DNA from 4 places in the Blastococcus deserti genome. Region 4 is predicted to be linked to each of the others. Evidence: predicted binding sites of a transcription regulator. Region 4 holds the regulator's gene; each other region holds the start of a gene.
The links. Region 4 encodes LexA, which represses DNA repair genes until DNA is damaged. Its sites were predicted from a motif close to TCGAACANNTGTTCGA; they were not measured.
Positions count from the first base shown of each region.

Region 1 (2,197 bases), 150 kb from region 4:
GGCCGGTTCGGCGACGAGGCCACCCTCTTCCGGTTGGCCGGCCAGCTCGAGCGGGCACGGCCGTGGGCCGATAACCGTCCCCCGGTGAGCGCGACCGCCGCCCCCTCCCCGGAGCTCGCCCTGGCGGCGCCGTGACGGTGGGTCCGATCGCCGGGCGACGGCCGACCGAGGCGCCGGCGACCCGGCGGCAGCGGTCGGGTCAGGGCAGCCCGGCGTGCGGGACCGCGACCTCCTTCGACACCAGCACTGCGTCCCGTGCCGGCGCGCGCGTGTGCTCGTAGAAGTCCGGTGCGCAGCAGAGCAGCAGGGTCCGGCCGTCGTCCCCGCCCAGGGCGCAGGCGTAGACACCCATCCCGCCGGGCGCGGCGATCTCGTCGACGATCGCGCCGCCGGGTGCGACGCGGAGGACCCGCGACCCGAACCCGTCGGCGACCCAGACGTGCCCCTCGGCGTCCAGCGTGCAGCCGTCCGGGGCGACGACGATCTGGCCCAGCAGTTCCTCGATCGAGCCGCCCACCGGCTCGGGGCCGCATTCCGCCCACACCCGCCGGTTGCCCAGCGAGCCGTCCGCGGCGATGTCGAAGGCGGTGAAGCGGTTGCCCCACGTCTCGCCGACGATCAGCGTGCCGCCGTCCGCAGTGATCACCGAGCCGTTCGGGAAGCGCAGGTCCTCGGCCACCACGGTGACCGTGCCGTCGGGATCCACCCGCTTCAGCGAGGCCGACCGCGGGGCGCCGCCGCCCATGAGGTCGAAGCCGAAGTCGCCGACGAACGCCCGGCCGGACGAGTCGACCACCATGTCGTTGAGCAGACCGCCGCAGACGGCGGAGAGGTCGGCGTGCGTCGACACCTGGCCATCGGCGAGGCGCAGCAGACGGTGGTCCTTCATCGAGACGACGAGCAGCGAGCCGTCCGGCAGCCAGCCCAGCCCCGAGGGCTGGTTCTCGACCTCGAGGACGACGGTCTCCGGGGCGCCGGGGACCACCCGGCTCACCGTGTGCCGATAGAAGTCCGAGACCCACCAGGCGCCGTCGTGCCACCGCGGGCCCTCGAAGTACGAACCGCCTTCCAGCACCGTCCGGAACTGCCGATCTGCCATGGCTCCGGAGGCTACGGGGTGCGCTGCGCCAGGATGAGATCGGGCGTGTGCATAGGCGTTTGACCTGGGGATTCGTACTGCGGCAGGGGCTCTCGGGCGGTAGTATTCGTACATCTGTTCGAGTGGTTGAGGAGGTGGCGGTGAGCGAGCTGCGGTCGGCCCTCGAGGCCCTGGCCGCCGAGGACGTCGGCAACCTGGGGCCGCGGCAGCAGCTGGAGCGGATCACCGAGCTGCTGGAGGCGCGCAACCGGCTGGATGCCCAGCTGGCCCGGTCGGTGCGCGCGGCGGAGCTGCAGCAGGCACCGGAGGACGACGGTGTGACGTCGATGCGGTCGTGGCTGCGCGGCCACGGCCGGCTCAGCCCGGGTGCGGCCGGGCAGCTGGTCCGCAACGGCAGGGCGCTGGAGCACCTGCCCGCGCTCGCCTCCGCGTTCGCCGACGGCGCGGTCACCGCCGAGCAGGTCGCCGTCATCGCCCCGGTGGCGACGGAGGACCGCCGGCGGGCGGCGCGGGCGCAGGGCGTCGACCTGGCCGAGGTCGACGCGATCCTCACCGCCGTCGCCGCCGAGCGGCCCCTGCAGCAGCTGGCCCGGGTGGTGCACCACTACCTGGCCTGCCTGGACCCCGACGGCCCCGAACCGGACCCCACCGAGGAACGGTCGCTGACCCTGGCGACGTTCGCCGACGGCACGGTCGTCCTGCGCGGACAGCTGGACGCGGTGGGTGGAGAGAAGCTGCAAGCGGCCCTGGAGGCGATCACCCAGGCCGACCGGCCCCGGGGCGATCGGCGCACCCGCGCCCAGCAGCTGGCCGACGCACTGGTGCAGCTGGCCGACAACGCCCTGGCCGCCGGCGACCTGCCGCTGCTGCGCACGGTCAAGCCGCACGTGATCGTGCGCATCGACCTGGCCGACCTGGTCGACCCCGCCACCGGCCCGGGCGCCGCCGAGACCGGGTTCGGCGCCGGCATCTCCGCGGCCCGGGCCCGCTGGCTGGCCTGCGACGGGAACATCAGCCGAGTGGTGTTCGGCCCCGAGGGCACCCCGCTGGACCTGGGCCGCACCCACCGCGTCGTCCCGCCCCACCTCCGGCGGGCGA
Region 1 is NZ_JBHUHP010000030.1:190,948-193,144, forward strand. Features, by position in the region: gene ACFSHS_RS20815 (amidase) at 1-135, shown strand, start outside; gene ACFSHS_RS20820 (SMP-30/gluconolactonase/LRE family protein) at 200-1,099, opposite strand; gene ACFSHS_RS20825 (HNH endonuclease signature motif containing protein) at 1,240-2,197, shown strand, end outside.
Region 1: ACFSHS_RS20825 (HNH endonuclease signature motif containing protein) is a predicted target of LexA. The motif match lies at 1,206-1,221, and genes of this name have one in related genera.

Region 2 (2,197 bases), on a different contig from region 4:
CTGGTGGCCACGAGCTTCCACCCCGAACTGACCGGGGACCGCCGGGTGCACGCGCTGTTCGTCGACATCGTCCGCCGTCACCTGGCCCAGCAGGCCGACAGCGCTCATCACGGGGCCGTCGGGAACGAGAGGGGTCTGTCGTGAGTGGCCATTCCAAATGGGCGACGACGAAGCACAAGAAGGCCGGGATCGACGCCAAGCGCGGCAAGCTCTTCGCCAAGCTGATCAAGAACATCGAGGTCGCGGCCCGCACCGGCGGCGGAGACCCCGCGGGCAACCCGACGCTCTACGACGCCATCCAGAAGGCGAAGAAGTCCTCGGTGCCCAATGACAACATCGACCGCGCGGTCAAGCGCGGTTCGGGCGCCGAGGCCGGCGGCGTCGACTACCAGGGCATCACCTACGAGGGCTACGCCCCCGGAGGCGTCGCCGTCCTCATCGAGTGCCTGACCGACAATAAGAACCGGTCGGCCATGGAGGTGCGCACCGCGATGACCCGCAACGGCGGGTCGATGGCCGACCCCGGCTCGGTCTCCTACCTCTTCTCCCGCAAGGGGGTCGTGGTGGTGCCGAAGACCGACGCCGTGGACGAGGACACCGTGCTCATGGCCGTGCTGGACGCCGGCGCCGAGGAGGTGCGCGACCTGGGGGACACGTTCGAGGTGGTCTCCGAGCCCGGCGACCTGGTCGCCGTCCGGAGCGCGCTGCAGGACGCCGGGATCGACTACGACTCCGCCGAGGCCGGGTTCGTGCCGAGCGTGACGGTCGAGCTCGACGAGGACGGCGCCGGCAAGGTCTTCCGGCTGATCGACGCCCTCGAGGACCTCGACGACGTGCAGAACGTGTACGCCAACTACGACGTCTCCGACGAGGTGCTCGAGAAGGTCGGGTGAAGGAGCTCGTCCTCCCCGCCCCTCGCGGGCTCGGGGCGGGACCCGGGGACGAGGCCGCGGGCGTGTCGGCGCCGTGGTGTCGTGCCTGCCGGTTAGCCTCGGTCGAACAGGCGTTCGGCTGACTGGGGGCAACTCATGCGGGTGCTGGGCATAGACCCCGGGCTCACCCGGTGCGGGTGGGGTGTCGTCGACGGGCGTCCCGGGGCACGTCCGACGGCGGTGGGCGTCGGGGTGGTGCGCACGCCGGCCGAGCTGGACCTGGAGCTGCGGCTCCTGGAGCTGCACACGGCCGTGACCGCGCTCCTGCGCGAGCACCGGCCCGACGTCGTGGCCATCGAGCGGGTCTTCACGCAGAACAACAAGGGCACGGCCACCGGGACGGCGCAGGCCGCGGGCGTGGCCGCGCTGGCAGCCGCCCAGGCCGACCGGCCGGTCGCCTGGCACACGCCGAGCGAGGTCAAGGCGGCCATCTCCGGCAACGGCCGCGCGGACAAGGAACAGGTCACCCTCATGGTGACCCGGGTGCTGGGTCTGAGCGAGGTCCCCAGGCCGGCCGACGCCGCCGACGCGCTGGCCCTGGCCGTCTGCCACGCATGGCGTGGCCCGGCCCAGCAGCGGCTGCGCTCGGCGGCGCTGGCCGGCGGCATCGGCGCCCCCGTGGTGCAGCGCACCCTCCCGCGGTGGACGGGGGTGGCGGCCCGATGATCGCCTCGGTGTCCGGGCGGGTGGCCGCGGTGTCGCCGGACGGCGCGGTCGTGGAGGTGGGCGGCATCGGGCTGGCGGTGCAGTGCACCCCGGGCACGATCGCCCGGTTGCAGGTGGGGGAGAACGCGCGCCTGTCGACGAGCCTGGTGGTGCGTGAGGACTCGCTCACGCTCTACGGCTTCGCCGACGACGACGAGCGGCAGCTGTTCGAGCTGCTGCAGACGGCCAACGGCGTCGGCCCGCGCCTGGCGCAGGCGGTGCTGGCCATCCATCCGCCGCGCGAGGTGCGCCGGGCGGTCTCGACGGCCGACGTCAAGGCACTCATGCAGGTGCCGGGCATCGGCAAGAAGGGCGCCGAGCGGCTGATCCTCGAGCTGCGGGACCGGCTGGGCGCCACCACCTCCGACACCTCCCTCGACGCGCCCGCCCCGGCCGGCCTGCCCTCCGTCACGCCCGTGGCGCCGTGGCGCGACCAGCTCACCTCGGCGCTGGTCGGTCTCGGCTGGACCGCCAAGGAGGCCGACGGCGCCCTCGCCCGGCTGGCGCCGGTCGCCGACGAGCAGATCGCCGCGACCGGCGTGGTGGAGGTCGCCGTCCTC
Region 2 is NZ_JBHUHP010000010.1:307,134-309,330, forward strand. Features, by position in the region: gene pdxT (pyridoxal 5'-phosphate synthase glutaminase subunit PdxT) at 1-144, shown strand, start outside; gene ACFSHS_RS12270 (YebC/PmpR family DNA-binding transcriptional regulator) at 141-893, shown strand; gene ruvC (crossover junction endodeoxyribonuclease RuvC) at 1,029-1,598, shown strand; gene ruvA (Holliday junction branch migration protein RuvA) at 1,574-2,197, shown strand, end outside.
Region 2: ruvC (crossover junction endodeoxyribonuclease RuvC) is a predicted target of LexA. The motif match lies at 996-1,011, and genes of this name have one in related genera.

Region 3 (2,197 bases), on a different contig from region 4:
CTCGCTGGACGCGGAAGCCGTGGTGGATCTTGGTGTGGTGGCGTTCGCACAGCAGCGCCGAGTTCTCCAGCGAGGTCTCTCCGCCGAGGATCCAGTGCTGCAGGTGGTGGACGTCGCACCAGTGGGTCGGGGCGGCGCAGCCGGCGAAGACGCAGGCCTGGTCGCGCAGCTCGACGGCCCTGCGCAGGTGCGGCGGCACCACGCGCTTGGTGCGGCCCAGGTTCAGCGGCACCCCGTGCTCGTCGAGGACGACGGGGGTGATGCTGCCGTCGCAGGCCAGCGCCCGGGCGGTGGCGGCCGAGACCAGGCCGCCGAAGCCGGTGGCCGCGGCGGCCGGGCCGGGAGCCGGGTCGGCCAGGTCGGCGGCCGGGATGGTGACCACCACGGTGGGCTTGACCGTGCGCAGGAACGGCAGGTTCCCGGCGGCGAGGGCGTTGTCGGCCAGCTGCACCAGCGCGTCGGCCAGCTGCTGGCCGCGGGTCCGCCGATCGCCCCGGGGCCGGTCGGCCTGGGTGATCGCCTCCAGCGCCGCGGCCAGCTTCTCCCCGCCGGTGGCGTCCAGCCGCCCGCGCAGCACCACCGTGCCGTCGGAGAACGTCGCCAAGATCAGCGACCGCTCCTCGGTGGGGTCGGGCTCGGGGCCGTCGGGATCCAGCCGGGCCAGGTAGTGGTGCACCACCCGGGTCAGCTGCTGCAGGGGCCGCTCGGCGGCGAGGGCGGCCAGGGTGCGGTCGACCTCGGCCAGGTCGACGCCCTGCGCCCGCGCCGCCCGCCGGCGGTCCTCCGTCGCCACCGGGGCGATGACGGCGACCTGCTCGGCGGTGACCGCGCCGTCGGCGAACGCGGAGGCGAGCGCGGGCAGGTGCTCCAGCGCCCTGCCGTTGCGGACCAGCTGCCCCGCCGCACCCGGGCTGAGCCGGCCGTGGCCGCGCAGCCACGACCGCATCGACTTCAGGCCGTCGTCCTCCGGAGCCTGCTGCAGCTCCGCGGCACGTACGGAGCGGGCCAGCTGGGCGTCGAGGCGGTTGCGCGCCTCGAGCAGCTCGGTGATCCGGTCGAGCTGCTGCCGCGGCCCCAGGCTGCGGACGTCCTCGACGGCCAGGGCGTCGAGGGCCGACCGCAGCTCGCTCACCGCCACCTCCTCAATCACTCGAACACGTGTACGAATACTACCGCCCGAGAGCCCCTGCCGCAGTACGAATCCCCAGGTCAGGCGCCTGTCCACAGGCTCGGCCTCGTGTCGCCCCAGGAGTGGAGGTCGTGTGGGGAGATCGGCTGGCCAGGTCCAGCACACGGGGTGGCCGTAGGGAAGGCCGTCGAGGACGGTTGCTGCGCGTCGAGGACGTGCATGGTGGGGCCGTCGGAGCGCCCCGGGGGTTGCACCGGTTTTCCCCGCGCGGTCCGCCTCCCGGTCCGGTGCTCCGCTCCCCAGGGGTGATCAGTGTCGGGGACCGGAGCAGCGCAGGGGAGAATGACCGCATGACCCACCTGCTCGACCCCGACGCGCTGCCCGACGACGCGCGCGCGTTGATGGCACCGCTGCCGCCCTACGACGACGTGACGCGCTCCGACGCCGCCTTCCGCGCCTTCCTGCACGGTCTGCCGGGGGTCGACCAGGTGGGCGCCGAGTCGCGCGTCGCGGTGCTGGGCACCCGGTCCATCAAGACCACGGCGAAGGCGTGGGCCATCGACACCGCGATCTCGATGGTCGACCTGACCACCCTGGAGGGTGCCGACACCCCGGGCAAGGTCCGCTCCCTGGCCGCCAAGGCCCGCCGCCCCGACCCGGAAGACCTCGGCTGTCCGCAGGTCGCCGCCGTCTGCGTCTACGGCGACCTCGCCGGGGTGGCGAAGGAGGCGCTGCAGGGCACCGGCATCCACGTCGCCGCCGTCGCCACCGCGTTCCCCAGCGGCCGCGCCTCCCGCGCGGTGAAGATCGCCGACGTGGAGGACGCCGTCGGCAACGGCGCCGACGAGATCGACATGGTCATCGACCGGGGCGCCTTCCTCGCCGGTCGCTACCTCGACGTGTACGAGGAGATCGTGGCGGTCAAGCGGGCCTGCGGGCCGGCCCACCTCAAGGTCATCCTCGAGACCGGCGAGCTGGTCACCCTCGACAACGTCCGCCGCGCCTCGTGGATCGCGATGCTGGCCGGCGGCGACTTCATCAAGACCTCGACCGGCAAGGTGAACCCGG
Region 3 is NZ_JBHUHP010000001.1:355,555-357,751, reverse strand. Features, by position in the region: gene ACFSHS_RS01820 (HNH endonuclease signature motif containing protein) at 1-1,132, opposite strand, end outside; gene deoC (deoxyribose-phosphate aldolase) at 1,480-2,197, shown strand, end outside.
Region 3: ACFSHS_RS01820 (HNH endonuclease signature motif containing protein) is a predicted target of LexA. The motif match lies at 1,151-1,166, and genes of this name have one in related genera.

Region 4 (2,197 bases):
TCGGCTCCTCACGCCGGACACCGGGCGGGTGCGGCCGCACGGCCGGGCCGGGAGTGCCGGCGCCGCTTCGGCTCACGGGAGCACCAGGGCCTGACCCGGCAGCAGCTGGGTGCCGTCCAGGCCGTTGAGCTGCTGGATCTCGTCCACGACCGCGCGCACGTCTGCGCCCCCGGCCACGGAGGAGGCGATGGACCAGAGGGTGTCACCCGGGCGCACGACCACGCTGCTCTCCCCGGCCAGGCGCAGACCCTCCGCGCCACCGTTGAGCAGCGGCCCCAGCCAGGAACCGAGGGCCACCCCCGCCGCGACGGCCAGGACCACGGCCAGCCGGCGGGCCCGGCGGGTCAGTCGCACCGCTCCCGCCGGCGCGGGGCCGGGACCAGGATGCCGCCGCGCCGGCGGCCGACCTGCCGACGGCGACCCCGCCGCGATGGCGTGACCACCCGGAGGCGCCACCACCTCTCGCGCCCGGCCGGCCGGGACGACCGGAGGCACGGTCGGCCGGCACACGCCCACCCGGGAGGGGCTCCGTCGCGAGCGGGACACCGGCGGCCGGCGCGCCGGGCCGGCGTCGCCCGCATCGGGCACCGACACCAGCCGGGGCCGCCACGGAACCTGGATCTCCTCGTCGAACTCCAGCACGGCCTGCCGCACGCACCCCATGACCGGTCTCCCCTGCTCGCCACCTGCGCGGATCGTCGAACGCCTGTTCGAATCGAACGGCTGTTCGATGTCTACCGGACAGGTCCGACGAAAGCGACCGGACACGTCGCAACTTCGAACACGTGTTTGATCGACGGGCCGCGACGCGCTACCGTCCGTCCCACGGACACACGCGCTGCGCGAGCGGCGGACGAGGAGGCGACGTGGCGGACAAGAGCGGGAGCTCAGGAGGTCGCAAGGCGTCCGGGGACGCCCCCGCGGGCACCCGAACGGCCGCCGTCCGGTCGTTCCCCGACCGGGGCGCCGACGGTGACGGGCTGACCCAGCGCCAGCGCCGGGTGCTCGAGGTCATCCGCGACTCGATCGACCGGCGCGGATACCCGCCCTCGGTCCGGGAGATCGGCGAGGCGGTCGGCCTGTCGTCGGCGTCGTCGGTCGCCCACCAGCTGTCGGTTCTGCAGAAGAAGGGCTGGCTGCGGCGCGACCCGAACCGGCCCCGCGCGCTCGACGTCCGGCTCCCGGGCGACTCCCCGCACACCGTGGCCCCGATGGTCGAGGTGGGGCTGGGTGACGACGCCCAGACCCCGGCCCCCACCTACGTGCCCCTCGTCGGCCGGATCGCCGCCGGTGGTCCGGTGCTGGCCGAGCAGGCGGTCGAGGACGTCTTCCCGCTCCCCCGCGAGCTCGTCGGCGAGGGCACCCTCTTCATGCTCAAGGTCACCGGTGACTCGATGGTCGAGGCCGCGATCTGCGACGGCGACTGGGTGGTGGTCCGCCAACAGCCGACCGCGGAGAACGGCGAGATCGTTGCCGCCATGATCGACGGCGAGGCGACGGTGAAGACCTACAAGCGTCGTGACGGTCACGTGTGGCTGCTACCGCACAACCCGGCCTACGAGCCCATCCCGGGCGACGACGCCACCGTGCTGGGCCGGGTCGTCAGCGTCCTCCGCCGCGTCTGAGAGAGGACCCCGTCCCTCTCACCGCTCGCACGCTCGCGGCGAGCCTCCGGACGGGGCCACGCCTCAGGGCCTGCGGCGCAGCCTGCCCGCGACCCACACGACGACCGTGGCGACGGCCGCAGCGATCAGGGCCGACGTGATCGGGGACAGGCCCGAGCTGGTGAGATCCGTGAACCTCGGGACGGGGCCGACCGGCGGAGTGGGCGGCGCCGCGACCTCGGTGGCCAGCGGCACCCGGGTCAGGTCGCTGGGCAGACCCTCGCTGGCGACCAGGAGGGCCAGGTTGTCCGCGGTGAAGCTGATCGCCTCGCCCTGTGGCGACTCCGGGAGTGCGATGCGCACCGGCGTCGCGGCCAGTGCACCGACCACGTCGTTGCCGGTCAAGGGCCAGACGTAGGCGTCGGTGTAGGTGCGCAGCGCCAGATGCCGCCCGTCCGCCGCGACCGCCCCTCCGGTGACCAGGAGCTGTCCGGCCTGGCCCACGGGCCCACCCGGCGTACCGGTGAAGGTCAGGTTCACCGTGGCCACCTTCGCCAGCGCGACGGTTCCGCCGTCCACGAGCCCTGCCGCCG
Region 4 is NZ_JBHUHP010000030.1:45,898-48,094, reverse strand. Features, by position in the region: gene ACFSHS_RS20115 (LysM peptidoglycan-binding domain-containing protein) at 73-663, opposite strand; gene lexA (transcriptional repressor LexA) at 867-1,625, shown strand; gene ACFSHS_RS20105 (hypothetical protein) at 1,689-2,197, opposite strand, start outside.